Regions from separate parts of the [Clostridium] celerecrescens 18A genome, predicted to be linked through region 2. Evidence: a T-box and tRNA genes for the amino acid it is inferred to sense, from the RefSeq annotation. Region 2 holds a T-box; the other regions hold tRNA genes.
The links. The T-box of region 2 lies ahead of H171_RS05505 (valine--tRNA ligase). A T-box ahead of a tRNA ligase gene usually reads a tRNA of that ligase, here a tRNA-Val.

Region 1 (5,734 bases), 1.6 Mb from region 2:
GATGCCATGGACTTGCTCTACACGGATAATGTAGATGGATTCTGCATCGTATCCAGTGACAGCGATTTCACCCGCTTAGCCAGCAGACTTCGGGAGTCCGGCAAGGAAGTCATCGGAATGGGAGAGGATAAGACTCCTAAATCTTTCCGGGCGGCCTGCACGGTTTTCACCAATCTTGAGGTCCTCCTTGATCAGGAAGAGGATGGTACTGGAGGAGGCGCCATAGGAAAAGAGGTGATCGAACAGGATATCACTTCGATTCTTTTAGAAAATGAAGATAAAAATAAGGCAACGGGTCTGGGAGAGATCGGCAACCGCCTTGTGAAAAAATACTCTGATTTTGATGTAAGAAACTACGGCTACAGTTCCCTGTCCAAATTTTTGGAGGAAATGGGCGGCTTTGAGCTTAGAAAATCCAATAATGTGGTAACTGTTCGGATGAAGGATAACCGCACCAAAAAGCAGGAACTGGATGATTTTGCAGTGGGACTGGTAAAGGGAAGCGGAAAGAACGGTATGGAGCTGGCAGCTTTGGGAAATGGCATACACCGGAAGTTTGCTGATTTCAAGGTAAAGGATTACGGGTATTCCACCTTCTCGAAATTTGTCAACAGCATTGGACAACTAGAGGTCCGGGAGAATAAAAACAATAATAAGACCGTGTATTTGAAAAAAGAAGACTAAATGAAGACGGCCAGGAAAACGAGATCCAAGGGATCCATGTTTACTGGCCGTTTTATTTCCATTAAAAGTGATCTTGGCTTTACCAGATTCCAAGGACCACTTGAAGGACCAGACTTACCGCAGAAATTCCAAGCCAGCAGCAAAAACCTAATAAAAGAGGTTTTTTCCCTGTTCGTATCAGCTTGACCAGGTCCGTATTAGTCCCGATGGCTCCCATAGCCATAATAATAAAAAGCTTGCTTAAGTCTTTTAATGAACCGGTAACGCCTGCAGGTATAGGAAAAACTGTAGTAATGATAGAAGCAAACAGGAAAAAGAGCACAAAGGACGGAAACACTTTCTGGATGGAGATGGAGCGTTCGGAAGCCTTCTTTTCTTTTCCAGTCTTGTAACATGCTAAAAACAGTGTAATGGGAATGATGGCCAGAGTTCTGGTCAGCTTTACTATGGTGGCTGCTTCCAGGGTGTTGCTGCCGTGCATGCCATCCCAGGCTGATGCGGCGGCCGTTACGGAAGAGGTATCATTAATGGCGGTTCCTGCAAACAGGCCAAAGCCTTCATTAGAAAGCCCTAAAGCGGAGCCTAATGCCGGAAAGAGCAGGGCGGCAATGATGTTGAAAAAAAAGATAACGGAAATGGACTGAGCGATCTCATCGTCATCGGCATCAATAACAGGAGCAGTTGCGGCAATGGCGGAGCCTCCGCAGATGGATGAGCCCACGCCAATTAATATGGAAGTTTTGCCGGGAAGCTTGAGTGCCCGGGAAAGTAAAAATGCAATCACCAGAGAAGTGGAGATGGTTGCAAGGATGATGGGAAGGGCTTCCTTTCCCTTTTGAAGAACTGTGGCCAGGTTCATGGAGAAACCCAGGAGAATCACAGCGTATTGCAGGACTTTTTTAGAAGTATAAGCTACTCCCGGCCGTAAAAAATCCTTTCCTTTTATAAAGGGGGCCATTGCCATGCCGATTAGGATAGCAAACACAGGGCCGCCGATGACTGGAAAGATTTTTCCTAAAAACCATGCGGGAGCAGATATAATAAGGCAGAGTAGAACGCCTGAGGCGTATTTTTTCATGAGTAAGATCCTCCTTTTTGATTTGGTTTTATTATATTTGAAAATAACAATAAAATAAAATTATTTATATTTATTAAATCATAAAAATGTGTTATGGTTAATAAAGCAATCGAAAGGAGAAGATAACTTATGCTGGATTTTCGGATTGATACTTTTCTTGCGGTTTGCCGTTATATGAATTTTACAAAGGCTGCCAGTGAACTTCATATCACCCAGCCTGCGGTATCCCATCATATCCATTACTTAGAGAACAAATATGGGGTCAGATTGTTTGAATACAATGGAAAAAAGGTGAATCTGACGGAGGCGGGAAAAGTCTTTTTATCTGCAGCCATTACCATGAAGGATGATGAAGTTCATTTAAAGAAGATCATGGTACAGCAATCAGGTAAAGGCGGTAGGCTGGTGTTTGGCGCTACCATGACCATAGGAGAGTACGTGATGCCGGAAGCGCTGACGAGATTTCTCCATGTTTATCCAGGGACAGCGGTTCAGATGGTAGTTGGGGATACCAGGGAGCTGCTTAGGAAATTGAATGACGGGGAGATTGAATTCGCTTTGGTGGAGGGCTTTTTCCAGAAGAAAGAATATGATTTTCTGGTTTTTAATTCGGAGCCCTTTGCTGCTGTCTGCGCGCCGGAATATAAGTTTTGCCGGAAGATCGTAAAAGTGGAGGATCTTCTTGAGGAAAGGCTATTTATCCGGGAACCTGGCTCCGGAACCAGGTATGTCTTTGAGCGTTACCTGGAAGGAAAGAATTTATTGCTCCACGATTTTCCGAGTTTAATGGAAATCAGCAACATTGGTGCTATGAAGAAAATGGTGGCAAAAGGGCAGGGAATCACTTTTCTTTATGAAGCTGCAGTTAAGGAGGAATTAGACAGGGGAATTTTAAAAAGAATTGAATTGGAAGATTTTCAGCTGACTCATGACTTTACATTCATATGGAGAAAAGGAAGTATTTATAAATCCTATTATAAAGAGATGTTTGACATCCTTCATGGAAACAAAGACTGAGAATTGACAACTTTCACCCTTCGTTTTACCGATCAAAGGAACAAACAGTCATATTCCCTCGATTCATCAGGATATTAAAATGGCAGAAACTCCTGTAAAATCGAGGTTTCTTAAAGAGATAGGAAAAAATGAAAAAAATTGACAAAAAAGTGTTGACAATTAATACAATTAATATTATACTAATGAAGCAGTCGGGAACAAGAGGAAATAATGTGCTCCTGACCAAGGAAAGTACTGGGATCTTAGCTCAGCTGGGAGAGCATCTGCCTTACAAGCAGAGGGTCACAGGTTCGAGCCCTGTAGGTCCCATTGATAAGTGGAAACGCTTATCCAGTTAATTGAATATGGCGGAATAGCTCAGTTGGCCAGAGCACACGGTTCATACCCGTGGTGTCGAGAGTTCGAATCTCCCTTCCGCTACTGTTAGAACCCTGTGATTGAAAAATTACAGGGTTTTTTATATTTCGACAGGTGCGGATTCCTTTTTTATTTTCTTATATTCATTTTTTCTGTTTTATGGTATACTTACAAATAGTAAAAGGTGGAGGGATTCCATGTACTATTTTATTGTAAACCCGAACTCACGCTGCGGACGGGGAAGAAACGTTTGGAAAAAATTAGAAAGAGTGTTAAAAGCCGGACATGTGGAATATCAGGCGTTTCTTACGGAGAAGCCTGGGGATGCCAAGAGATTTGCCAGGGAACTGACAGAAGGCTGCAGGGAATCAAGCGTTATCATAGGAGTAGGCGGAGACGGAACTGTAAATGAAATCCTTGATGGGCTTTCCTTCTGCGGTTCTGTTACGTTTGGGTATATTCCGGCCGGATCCGGTAATGATCTGGCAAGAAGCTTAAAACTTCCTAAGAATCCGGTCCGTTGCCTGAAGAAAATATTGCATCCAAAATATTATAAGCTCATGGATTACGGAGTTTTGTCCTATGGCGATGGGGAAATATCCCACCGCCGCTTTATGGTCAGTGCGGGGATTGGAATGGATGCGGCCGTTTGTCATAACATCCTCTATTCAAAGTCAAAGGGACTGTTCCGTAAGCTTTTTATTGGGAAGCTAATCTACATTCTCGTTGGAATTAAGCAGCTGATTCTTGCTAAGCCTTCAAAAGGGTATATTCTTCTTAACGGAGTCCAGAAGATTGAGTTTAGCCACACTTACTTTATATCCGTCCATATCCACCCTTACGAGGGCGGAGGATTTAAATTTGCACCGGATGCTAATTTTGAAGACGGGCAGTTATCGGTTTGTGTTATGAACAGCCGGAATAAAAGGAAACTGGTCCCTGTACTGATACGTTCCCTTATGGGAAGAAAGTCCTTACACAGGGGCATCAGGTTTTATACCTGTGAGGAAGTTATGATCCATATGGATCATCCAATGGCAGTTCATGTAGATGGAGAAAGCTGTTTTTGCCAAAACGATGTGCAGCTTCAATGTATTGGCAAGAAATTGCGTATGATTGTATAGAAATGTATATATTATAGAAGAAACACCCTGCGGGTATACTATTATGCCCAAAAAGCTTGGGCAAGAAAGAGGAAACACCCTGCGGGTATACCATTATGCCCAAAAAGCTTGGGCAAGAAAGAGGAAAGGGAGAATTATGAGGATTGGACAGGGATATGATGTGCATAAATTAGCAGAAGGAAGAGATTTGATCCTGGGCGGCGTAAAGATTCCTTATGAAAAGGGACTTTTGGGCCATTCTGATGCAGATGTGCTGGTCCATGCAGTGATAGATGCTCTTTTAGGTGCGGCAGCGCTGGGAGATATCGGAGAACATTTCCCGGATACGGATCCTAAGTATAAAGGAGTATCCAGCATTGAACTTTTAAAGCACGTAGGCGCACTTTTGGAGGAGCAGGGATATGTGATCGAGAACATTGACGCCACTGTCATTGCACAAAATCCAAAGCTACTTCCTTATCGGCGCTCCATGGCACAAAACATTGGGGAAGCTTTGAAGCTTACCGAAGGAAAGGTTAATGTAAAAGCTACTACAGAGGAAGGACTTGGCTTTACCGGAATGGGAGAGGGGATATCCTCACAGGCCATAGCTCTGTTAACTTCCATGGACGATTACTGTTATGACGACAGGATCATGTCTGCTGATTGTAAGGGCTGCTGCGGAGGCTGCGGGAGATAAGAAAAGGATTGCGGGAAGAAACACCCTGCAGATATACCTATATGCCCAAAAGGCGTAAGCAATAAAGAGGAAAGGAAGAGATTATGAAAATTTATAATACATTATCCAGACAAAAGGAAGAATTCGTATCCCTGGAGCCTGGAAAGGTTCGGATGTATGTGTGCGGGCCAACCGTTTACAATTACATTCACATTGGAAATGCAAGACCCATCATCGTATTTGATACGGTCCGGAGATATTTTGAATATAAGGGCTATGAGGTTAACTTTGTTTCAAACTTTACCGATATAGATGATAAGATCATTAAAAAAGCAATTGAAGAGGGCGTGGATGCAGACACCATTTCCAAGCGTTATATTGAGGAATGCAAAAAGGATATGGAAGGGCTGAATGTAAAGCCGGCAACCAGAAGCCCGCTGGCGACAGAGGAAATATGCGGTATGCTGGAGATGATCCAAAAGCTTGTTGCCTCCGGTCATGCCTATGCGGCAAAAGACGGAACGGTTTATTTCCGTACCAGTTCCTTTGAGGAATATGGAAAGCTGTCCCATAAGAATCTGGATGATCTGCAGTCCGGTTTCCGTGAGATCAAGGTGACCGGTGAAGACGGAAAAGAGGATCCCACCGATTTCGTGCTCTGGAAGCCGAAAAAGGAAGGAGAACCTTTCTGGGAATCCCCATGGTGCGAAGGGCGGCCTGGCTGGCATATTGAGTGCTCCGTAATGTCCAGGAAATATCTTGGAGATCAGATCGATATCCATGCAGGCGGAGAAGACTTGATCTTCCCTCATCATG
Region 2 (5,734 bases):
GATCGAGAAATTTGCTACAGAGCAGCTGTTTGAATCACGGATTGACAAACAGCTGGCCGGGATTTATGAGCGGATGATACTAAAGGATGTGATCGATCTTCCTATGGCAAAGGTGCTGCCCTCCATACTACGGTCCTACCGGGTGGAATGCAGCAATAAAAATATGAAGTATGTCATTGTGTGCTATGAGGAAATGGCAGAGGAAGATGCGTTCCTTCTCGATGATGGTGTTTCCTATGTGCCTTTATTTTCGGAGCACAGCATATTGCTTTTCCAGGATGCCTTTGGCAACCGGTATGCCAACATTCCCTATGAGAAAGAACCTGTTATGGACCGTCCGGAACTGGAAGAGCGCTGCTTTGAATTATATCCGGAGCATTCCATGCTCCGGCTTCGGGCATGTGAACGGATTCTGGCGGACGGGGCATCAAATATAGAAGAGGTGAAGATTTTAGAAGGCACGCTGGAGGATAAAAATCTGCGGCCTCTTTATCAGAAGCTTCTTCTTTCCAAAGTCATCGAGTTTTACAGCATGCAGGCCTCTGACGGTCTGGAAGGAGAAGAAGGAGCCGGGTATTTGGTTAAGCTGGATAAAAAGGTCCTTTCCAGGGAAGAGCGGATAAACGTCTGTGATACGCTCATCCATAACAACCACATGGAAGAGGCGTTCTTAATGATCCGGGAATTCGGAAGCGAAGGAACCCGGACGGAGCGGCTTTATGAACTGTGTACGAAAATGATACTAAAGAACTTATTTGACGAGGATCCTTTGCTTTTACATCTGGCTTACGATGTTTTTAGAGAAGGAAAAAGTGACGGCGTGATCCTTGACTACTTGTGTGAGCATTTTAACGGGTTAACGAGCCAGATGTATCAGGTGCTTATGAAAGGCGTTTCTGAGCATGTGGAAACATATGATCTGGAAGAACGCCTGACGGCTCAGATGATGTTTTCCGGCTGCAGCTCAAAACTTGACAAGGTGTTTGGTCTTTACCGGAGCCGCAAAGAAACTGGTGAAATGATCGTGAAAGCTTATTTTACCATAAAATGCACAGAATACTTTATGGAGGATAAGGAGCCGGAGGAAAAGGTTTTCGCTTATCTGGAAGGAACGGTCCGGGCGGCTTCTGTAAAAGGCCGTCTCCCCACCATTTATCTGCTGGCCATAACGAAGTATTATTCTAAACGTTCTGCACTAGATGAAGAGCAGCAGAAGCTGTGCCGGAATACAGTATCCTTCCTGTTAGAAGAAGGTCTTGTGTTTCCGTATTATAAGGATCTGTCAAAATATATTCCCATGCCGGAAGATATTATGGATAAAGCCATGGTCCAGTACTGTGGGGACCGGGATTCCAAGGTGGAGTTGCAGGTCAGGATTCTTCCGGATGAAGAAGAGTTTCACAGTGAGGATATTTCCCGGATGTACCAGGGAGTTTTCGTCAAGCAGAAGATATTGTTTGAAGGCGAGATCATGGAATACCAGGTGAGAGAGCTGATCGAGGAAGCGTGGGTTCTAAAAAAAGAAGGCAGTATAAGCTGCGATACCGGAGTATCCCGGAAGGCTTCGGACAGCAAGTTTGCCTGTTTAAATGAAATGAGTCTGTCCTTAAGCTTAAAGGATGAAAACGGGCTTAAAAATCGGATGCAGGAGTATTTAAAAAAGAATGCTGCTGCAGAAGAATTATTTCCACTGATGTAAGATAAGGGGGCTGTCAATGGACGGACTGATAATAGGGCTTGACCTTTGTGATGCCTATACCCGCATATGCTGCCATGACAGAGAAAAATCATGGTGCTTTCCTACAGTGATCTGCAGGAAAAAGGATGAAGATGCCTGGTTTGTAGGAGAAGAGGCTTATGCCTATACTCTTGTAGGCGAGGGCATTATAATAGACAAGCTGATAAAAATGGTTAGGAAAGAGGGAACCGCGACTTTGGGCGGAACCAAATACGAAGGTCTTGACCTTTTAAAGATGTTTTTAAAAAAGATATTAAAGCTTCCCATGGAAGAGTTTTTCTGCGATGAGGTGAAACAGCTGGTGATCACCATGCAGAAGGTGGATGTAAAGCTGATGGATGCCCTTATGTATTGTGCGGACTACTTGGAGATTCCAAGAGAGCGTGTGCACATTATCAGTCATACGGAAAGCTTTGTATACTATACCCTCAGCCAGAAAAAAGAGGTTTGGAGCAATCAGGTAGGTGTGTTTGACTTATCGGAAGATTCTTTTCACTATCATGAGCTTAAGGTACAGAGAGGCCTTCGGAAGATGGTGGTGATTGCAGAGGATGAAGCTTTGGAGGAAAGCTTTAATCTGGATATTTTAGACACGCCTTCCGGAGGAAAGCTGGCGGATAAAATCTTAAGCTCCTGCGCGGACAGGCTTCTGCAGAAGAAGTTATTTTCAACTGTATTTCTGACGGGAAAGGGCTTTGAGCGCCATGACTGGGCGGGAGATTCCATGAAGATACTCTGTTCCCGACGGAAGGTCTATATGGAGCCGGAACTGTTTGCCAGAGGTGCGGCTTTTAAGGGAATGGATTATCTTCAGGATAAGACCTCTTATCCCTTTACCTGCATCTGTGAAGGGCGGCTTCATTCCACCATTTCCATGAAGGTGCTTCATAAGGAACGGGAAAGCCAGCTGGTTGTGGCTGCAGCCGGGGATAACTGGTATGAAGCAAAGAGCAGCGTGGATTTGATCCTGGATCATCAGGATTATGTGGAATTTATGGTAACGCCTATGGATCCAAAGCAGAAACGGCTGGTGAAGATCCCGCTTGAAGGATTTCCAGACCGGATGGACAGAACGATCCGGATAGGGATCAGCTTTGGGTTTTTGGATGAAAAAACCATGGCAGTGGTACTGAAAGACAAGGGGTTTGGTGAAATATTCCCGGCCACGGAGGCCGTGATAAGGCAAGAGGTTATGCTATGAGTATGATTCTTTGCCGGCAGGAGCCGGTTAAACATCCTTTTTATTTTGAAGGCCTGGGAATCCGCCTGTTTTCTTCCCAGGAGCTTTGCTATGTGATTTATAATAATCCTCTTTTGGTTATGGATCAATTTGTGGATAATAACCTGATTCAGTTTATCAGAGAGGATCTGGATATGGCTTTTCTGGCTGCAAAGCTGGAAAAATGGCAGCAAAGCGGTGAGGAAACGGATGAGCTTCTTGCTATGATTCTTCACGAATGCGATTACTATACTGCTTCTGAGGTCGGACGGTTCCGGCAGAATCTGGCTACTTACCGCCGGATGCCTGTCCAGGAGTTTTTAAAGGTAAAGGCGGATTACCTGTTTTCCAGAAAACAATATGGAAAGGCCATCACAGAATACGGAAAGATCTTGGATCTTCCAAAGGGTGACCGGGGGGATGACACCTTCCGGGCTAAAATATTTAATAATCTGGGAGCAGCTTATGCCAGGCTGTTTATGACGGACAAAGCCTGCCAAGCGTACCAGAAATCATTTGATCTGGTGAAAAATGCCGAGATTTTAAAAAGAATATGCCATCTGGCCCAGTGGAATCCGGGTCTGGTGTTAAATGAGCGTTTTCAGGCTCTCATTACAGATGAAATGAGGCAGGAATGCGAAATAGAAAAAGAGAAGGCGGAAGCGCTGGCGGCTCAGGCGGACAGCCTAAAAGAACTTGAACGGCTGTTTCAAAAGGACCCAATCAAACGTCTTCAAGGGGCAGGAGAGCTTATCCAGAAGTGGAAACAGGAATACCGGAATATTATGTCTTGACAAATCCTTAAAAAGACACTATCATTACAAGGTATAAGAAAACACCCAGTGGGTATACCTATATGCCCAAAAAGCATGGGCAGGAATAAGAAAAAGGTAGAGACGAAGAGGAGTACGCTTATAACCCTGAAAGAGAAAACCGTTCATCGGCTGAAAGACGGTTAAGGAAGTGTATGCGGAAGGTAGCTTCAGAACCGGAAGGCTGAAATTTATGTTTCAGTAAGCTTTCACGCGTGGCTGCGTTAGAGGCTATGTGAGATATGACAGGCTCTGTCATATGAATAAAGGTGGTACCGCGTTAATACGCCCTTTGCATCCTGACGATGCAGAGGGCTTTTTTTATTTGTAGGAAGCTACGTCCTATGGATTTAAAACTATTTGTTTTACGGCAATTACATGGAAGCAAGGATCGATCGGCCGCCCATGGGCATACATTAAAGCCCTGAATATAAGGCGGTCAGCAGGAAGGAGATAATGATGAAAGAATTGGAGAAGACCTATAATCCGGCAGGGATTGAAGGCAAACTTTATGAGAAATGGCTGGATAAGAAGTATTTTCATGCAGAACCAAATAAGGATAAAAAGCCCTTTACCGTCATAATGCCGCCGCCCAATATCACGGGGCAGCTTCATATGGGCCATGCCTTAGACAATGCCATGCAGGATATTTTGATCCGCTATAAGCGGATGCAGGGATTCGAAGCCCTGTGGCAGCCAGGCACAGACCATGCGGCTATTGCAACAGAAGTTAAGGTTATCGAGAGCTTAAAGAAGCAGGGAATTGAAAAAGAAGAACTGGGCAGGGAAGGCTTCCTGGAAAAATGCTGGGACTGGAGAAAAGATTATGGCGGACGGATCATCAACCAGCTTCATAAACTGGGATCTTCTGCCGACTGGGACAGAGAGCGTTTTACCATGGATGAAGGCTGTTCCGCAGCCGTTCAGGAAGTTTTTATCCGGCTCTATGAAAAAGGTTATATTTATAAAGGTTCCCGTATTGTAAACTGGTGTCCGGTTTGCCAGACTTCCATTTCTGATGCGGAAGTGCTGCATGAGGACCAGAACGGCTTCTTCTGGCATATTAATTACCCCATCGTAGGAGAAGAGGGAAGATTTGTAGAGATCGCAACTACCAGACCGGAAACCCTTCTAGGAGATAGCGCTGTAGCAGTGAACCCGGAAGATGAGCGCTATCAGGACCTTATCGGCAAGATGTTAGAGCTTCCCCTTACCGGCCGCCAGATACCGGTGGTAGCAGATTCTTATGTAGATAAAGAATTCGGTACCGGCTGTGTGAAGATTACCCCGGCCCACGACCCCAATGACTTTGAGGTTGGAAAGAGACATGATCTTCCTGAAATCAATGTTATGAATGACGATGCCACCATCAACCTTCCTGGCAGCAAATATCATGGTATGGAACGCTATGAAGCCAGAAAAACCATTGTAAAGGACCTTGAAGAACTGGGGCTTTTGGTAAAGGTTGCTCCCCATGCCCATGCGGTAGGAATCCATGACCGCTGTAAGACCACTGTAGAGCCTTTGGTTAAGCAGCAGTGGTTTGTCAAGATGGAAGAGATGGCAAAGCCGGCAATTGAGGCTTTAAAATCAGGAGAACTGAAATTCGTTCCGGAGAGATTTGATAAGACCTATCTTCACTGGCTTGACAATATCCGTGACTGGTGTATTTCCAGACAGCTTTGGTGGGGACATCGCATTCCGGCATATTATTGTGACCAGTGCGGAGAGATTATCGTGTCAAAAGAAGTTCCCACAGTATGCCCGAAATGCGGGGGAACCCATTTGACTCGGGATGAGGATACCCTTGATACCTGGTTTTCTTCTGCTCTCTGGCCATTCTCCACTTTAGGCTGGCCGGAAAAAACAGAGGACTTAGAATACTTCTACCCAACCGATGTGTTGGTTACTGGCTACGACATTATCTTCTTCTGGGTAATCCGAATGGTATTTTCCGGAATCGAG
Region 3 (5,734 bases), 1.2 Mb from region 2:
AAATCCACGAAGAATGGCTGAAGCGTGAATTCGGTTACAAATTAAAGGTGCGGGCCAGCATGTGTCTGATTCTATACCATATAATGGATCTCCTTTTCAATGAAAACCGGATCAGCAGTAAAGACATCCGCATCATCAACAGCATCCGCTATATGAGCACTCATTTTGCAGAAGACGTAAGCATCGAAACCATGGCCAGTCTGTTCCATATCCATCCGGTGTACTACGGAAATCTGTTTAAAAAAGCGCTGGGTATGACATTTAAACAGTATTTGATATCGCTGCGGTTAAACCATGCGGAAAACATATTGAGGAGCGGTGAGGCAAACGTAGGCGATGCAGCCCTGCAAAGCGGATTTTCCGATATTTATTATTTCTCAAAACTATTTAAAGAAAAAAAGGGAATCCCGCCTTCAAAGCTGCTCCCGCCTGAGAGGAAGAGACATATAGAGTTATTCAAATAAGAAGGAGATTCCGTATGAAGAAGAAAGCACTGATTATCGGAGGAAGCGGAGGCTTAAGCGGCCGTCTGGCTGCACTTGCCAAAGATGAATATGAGGTTTGGGCGGTTACCAGAGGACAGCGGACCTTAGGTGACTGGATCCATCTTTTAAAAGCCGACCGAAACGATACTGAAAATTTCCGGAAAACGATTTTAGAAGCGGATACGAACTGGGACATCGTCTTTGACTGCATTTGCATGAATGAAAGACACGCCTTGCAGGATTTAGATGTATTTCCCGGGATAACGAAGCGCCTGGTAGTGATTTCCACGGATTCCGTGTATGATCCCTTAAGAAAAGACACACCGCAGAACGAAGACGGATATTTCGTCGAGGAAGAAGGAGAACCCGAAGAACTCACGTATGCAGGCAACAAACGCCGCATGGAACATGTCTTTATCAACAACTTTAACACCTCCTTAGCGGTTACACTATTCCGCCCCGGGCATATTTACGGACCTGGTTTTCTCATAGGGTGTTACCCGGAGCACAGCAGGCAGAAGGATTTGCCACAGCTCATCCTGGACAGGGAGCCAATATCTCTTGTTGGCGGCGGAATCTATCTCACGCAGCCCATTTTTGTGGACGATCTGGCAAACTCCATGCTAGACTGCGCAGACAGGCAAGGTGCTTTTAACCGTATTTTCTGTATCGGGGGACCAAAAGCAGTGGAAAACCGCAGATATTACGAGATCATTGGGCAGCTGCTTGACAGGGACTTGATCATAAAGGAGATCCCGCTGACCGGATACCTTGAAGAGCACCCGGAATACAGCGGTCATCTGTGCCATCGAATCTATGACCTGTCTGCCCTGCGTAAGGCCGGAGTACGACTGCCTGACACACCCCTGGAGACGGGATTAAACCTACACTTAAAATCACTCGGTTATCTTTAAACTCATTCTGAACGAAACCTGGAGGTATTATATGTATTACAAACAGTATGGAAACACCGATATGAAGGTCTCCGCCATCGGCATGGGATGTATGCGGTATGACTCAGATGATGTCAAATCAGGTAATCTTGAAAAATGCGCGGAAGTTGCACTGTATGCCCATGAAAAAGGCATCAACTACTTTGATACTGCTCCTTTTTACTGTGACGATAAAAGCGAGATCATCACAGGCATCGCCCTGTCACAGCTGCCCAGAGACAGCTACTATATTTCTTCAAAGACAAATCTGGGTACCGTAGGCGGCAGCTACACAGAATCAGATTTTCGAAGGAGACTGGAAACCACACTAAGCCGGTTAAAGGTGGACTATCTTGATTTTTATCATCTGTGGTGCGTATTGAATCTGGATTCTTTTTCCAATCAGGTGGAAATCCTTTATTCTTTCTTTGAGAAAGCCAAATCAGAAGGGCTGATCCGCAATATCGTGTTTTCATCCCATATGCAGGGAAATGAACTAGAAGCTGCCGTAGCTTCCAATCTTTTTAAGGGAATGCTCATTGGATATAATGCACTCAACTATCGTTTCCGCCAGACCGGCATTAAAGCCGCCTATGACAATGGTATGGGTGTCGTAGTCATGAATCCCCTGGGAGGCGGTCTTATTCCGGGAAATCCAGATACATTCCGCTATCTGACAGATGGAACAGACCTTACCGTGGCACAGGCAGCCTTAAACTTTGTGGCATCCCACAAAGAGATTACAATCACTCTCGCAGGCTGCACCACAAAAGAACATGTCGATGATGCCGTGAAAGCCGTGGAAAACTTAGCCGAGCGCCCCGCTGCTGGAATCTATGAAGAATATGAAAATAAGGGCATGATAAGCAATGACCTCTGCACCGGCTGCGCTTACTGCAAGCATTGTCCAAAAGATATCGATATCCCTAAATTCATGGATGCCTACAACATGAAGCTGTTGGGAAATGATATGTTCGAACGCCTGAAAGGCCACTGGCAGATATCAAAAGACTCTGCCGGAGACTGTATCAAATGCGGCAAATGCGAGAAGCTGTGCACACAGCATCTGCCCATAATAAATAGACTTGCTGAGATAGCAGGTTAAAATAACGGCAGTCTGCCATGCAGGCTGCCGGTTCGTTTACCAGTCCACTGGTTTTCCACATGGAGCGGTAAGCAGCAAAATAAATCCCATCTTTTTTAATCCTTCAATCAGTGCTATAATAGGAAATGCAGGATACGCTTGCTGCGGCCTGTAATTTTATGCAATGATTGGAGTGATACCTATGAATATCGTATTATTAGAATCCCTGGGCATTCCGGACAGCCTTTTGAATGAATACGCAAAACCGCTGACGGAAGCCGGCCACTGTTTCACCTCATATCCAAAGGATACAGACCCTGAAGTCCAGATCCAACGGGCCAAACAGGCAGATGTCATCATGATTGCCAATATGCCTCTGTCCGAGCAGGTAATATCCGCCTGTGAGCATTTAAAGTTCATAGATGTTGCATTTACAGGGGTTGATCACGTAGACCTGGAAGCAGCAAAAAAGAAAGGGATCAAAGTCAGCAATGCAGCCGGATACTCTACCGAGGCCGTGGCAGAGCTTACGATCTGCCTCATGCTCTCCCTTCTTCGCAACGTTCCCCAGGTGGAAGCCCGGTGCAGAGAGGGGAAAACCAAGGATGGCCTGGTAGGCTGCGAAATTATGGGTAAAACCGTAGGAATCATAGGTGCAGGAGCTATCGGTACAAGGGCTGCTGAACTCTGTTCCGCCTTTGGCTGTAAGGTTCTGGGATACAAACGGCATCTGACTGGGGACGAGCATTCATTTATTGAATTCGTATCCCTTGACGAGTTATTATCCCGTTCTGACATTGTAAGCCTCCATTGTCCTTTAAACGATGAATCCCGCCATTTAATAAACCGGGACACAATTGCAAAAATGAAACAGGGCGCATACTTAATCAATGCCGCCAGAGGGCCTGTGGTTGATTCTGATGCCTTGGCTGAAGCATTAAATAACGGTTACCTTTCCGGTGCCGGAATCGATGTTTTCGAAACAGAACCTCCCCTTAATCCGGATCATCCACTTCTTAAAAGCAAGAATACCATCGTTACCCCACACGTGGCTTTTGCCTCAGTACAATCCATGGATGCCCGGGCAAAAATCGTCTTTGACAACATCAAAAACTGGCTGGAAGGCTGCCAGTCTAATATCATTATTTAAAAATTGAAGCCGAGTAAAAAATATGGGAATTTTTGTCTCATTTGTATAAAAAATACTTGTAATTCAGAATCTTCGTGCTATAATTTAGACATGGGGATATAGCTCAGCTGGGAGAGCGATGCGTTCGCAACGCATAGGTCACGAGTTCGAGTCTCGCTATCTCCATGTGATGGAAGTATAGCTCAGCTGGGATGAGCGTTCGCCTCACACGCGAAAGGCCATGGGTTCGAGCCCCATTACTTCCACTATCTTAAAACCCTAGTAAATGCAAGAATCCCTTGCAAATACTAGGGTTTTTGATTCGACCTTTGCAATTGTCTTTCTAGTATAACGATATACTATCACATCCTTTGTTTTTCACATTTGCTCCTCCGTAAAACCTTTTAAGTCCAAAAATCGGAACCATTCTTACTTCAAAACAATCTAGAATACCACTTTCATCACGTTTTCCACTTACTTGGTAAATTGTATTCACTGGTAACCCTTTCATACTTGAATTAAAGTTATCCTTTTTTATATTTTTCTTTAGCTGCCTCTTATTCACCCTAGTCTCCTCGCTGTTCTTTGTTCGCCAAGTCCCTCAATCAGTTAATTATTATCAATAAAATCTCCAAAATCTCCTAATATTTATATTAATATTACAATTATATATCACCAATATTGACTTTGCAAGAATACGCTTATGACGGAATTTAAATTTATTTGCTTTTGAAACCTTCATTATTGCAACTTAAATAATACGAGGCTATCCGTTTTTTGTATAATAATGTCCGAAACCCTGTAATAACTTGCAGTATTGTGTCGTATTTTCAGACATTAACAGTTAATCCACAATTATTTCCACAACATTGTGGATAAGTGTCATTTTGTATATAATAAGTCAATCAAGAAAACGCCTATCGTACAAATTCTGACAGGCGTTTTCAAAAAGGAGGCACAGTATGAACAAATCACTATGGATTATTATGTCGTAGTCATTTAAACCTTTACACCATTAAGATATAAATTTTCGGCATGTCCTGTGACTATCTTTGATATCTTTTAATAAAATTATTTCTACATTCTCCACTCGACGATATCTTCCATGCTTTTACGCGGCCGCGGCCTGGGACATTCATCTGGATGTCCAAATGACATAGCTGCGACCAGAGTGCCTTCTGTGCTTAACCATCTGCTCAGTTCTTCATAGGCAAAGTAAATATCGCAGATCCATAAACTTCCCAAGCCTAATTCTGTAGCTGTAAGTGTCATGTTTTCCATGGCAGCACCTATGGATTGGGCATTGCAAATTTCATAAATCCTATCTTCCTGATTAAGGCGATCCGATAATTCAATACCCAAAGGATTTGTTACAAATACTGTTATCGGAGCTTGTTTCATAATTTCCAGAGTATATTCAGCCGCCGCCAAATGTTGCTTGCTGTTAGGAAGCAGGGATAAGCCTCCTCTCTCTCGTAAAAGCCCCTGCTCCATTGACAAAAGCATTTCATTTTTTGACTGACCGCTCACAACAGTAAATTTCCAGGGTTGTCTATTCTTTGACGATGGTGCAAGTCTTCCAGCATTTAAGATCTCTTCAACCATTTCTTTCGGTATCGATGTAGCTTTAAACTTTCGAATGCTGCGCCTGTTTGATATCGATTTTAACATTTAGTTCTCCTAACTCAACTGAGAAATCCGCTTTACAGTGTATCATAATCCTTATTAACTATTAAATTTCACTTTATCTTAACTTTTTGCTGAAATATAGATTTAAGTCATCATCGTTGCAATAAGTTCCATTCGGTTCTGCTATTTTATCTTTATACCATACACCTTTGCCATCGGGTATGTAACCACGTTTATGATACATTCTTTGAGCGCTGCCATATCCGCTGTGTAAACCTACACCAAGATAGACGGTATCCGAATATTCTGAAGCAACTTTTTCAGCAGCATCCATAAGTTTAGAACCGATTCCACAGCAACGGTATTTTACTAATACACCAAAATCAACAATTTCACAATACCCCATATTTGCAAAAGAGCCCCAAGAAGCATTGATATACACATTGATATATCCAGCCACGTTACCTTTGTATTC

Region 1: it has a tRNA-Val gene. The T-box ahead of H171_RS05505 (valine--tRNA ligase) is inferred to sense a tRNA for this amino acid. The anticodon was not compared.
Region 3: it has a tRNA-Val gene. The T-box ahead of H171_RS05505 (valine--tRNA ligase) is inferred to sense a tRNA for this amino acid. The anticodon was not compared.

What each region holds. Positions count from the first base shown of each region.
Region 1 is NZ_PGET01000001.1:2,731,218-2,736,951, reverse strand. Features, by position in the region: gene H171_RS12610 (NYN domain-containing protein) at 1-684, shown strand, start outside; gene H171_RS12605 (YeiH family protein) at 764-1,771, opposite strand; gene H171_RS12600 (LysR family transcriptional regulator) at 1,892-2,779, shown strand; tRNA gene H171_RS12595 (tRNA-Val) at 3,016-3,088, shown strand; tRNA gene H171_RS12590 (tRNA-Met) at 3,126-3,199, shown strand; gene H171_RS12585 (diacylglycerol/lipid kinase family protein) at 3,334-4,260, shown strand; gene ispF (2-C-methyl-D-erythritol 2,4-cyclodiphosphate synthase) at 4,397-4,939, shown strand; gene cysS (cysteine--tRNA ligase) at 5,023-5,734, shown strand, end outside.
Region 2 is NZ_PGET01000001.1:1,180,238-1,185,971, forward strand. Features, by position in the region: gene H171_RS05490 (DUF5717 family protein) at 1-1,699, shown strand, start outside; gene H171_RS05495 (DUF5716 family protein) at 1,716-2,939, shown strand; gene H171_RS05500 (hypothetical protein) at 2,936-3,751, shown strand; T-box leader at 3,842-4,065, shown strand; gene H171_RS05505 (valine--tRNA ligase) at 4,229-5,734, shown strand, end outside.
Region 3 is NZ_PGET01000001.1:2,337,866-2,343,599, forward strand. Features, by position in the region: gene H171_RS10850 (AraC family transcriptional regulator) at 1-464, shown strand, start outside; gene H171_RS10855 (NAD-dependent epimerase/dehydratase family protein) at 479-1,399, shown strand; gene H171_RS10860 (aldo/keto reductase) at 1,431-2,522, shown strand; gene H171_RS10865 (2-hydroxyacid dehydrogenase) at 2,704-3,651, shown strand; tRNA gene H171_RS10870 (tRNA-Ala) at 3,744-3,816, shown strand; tRNA gene H171_RS10875 (tRNA-Val) at 3,823-3,896, shown strand; gene H171_RS10880 (hypothetical protein) at 3,974-4,195, opposite strand; gene H171_RS10885 (nitroreductase family protein) at 4,708-5,301, opposite strand; gene H171_RS10890 (GNAT family N-acetyltransferase) at 5,375-5,734, opposite strand, start outside.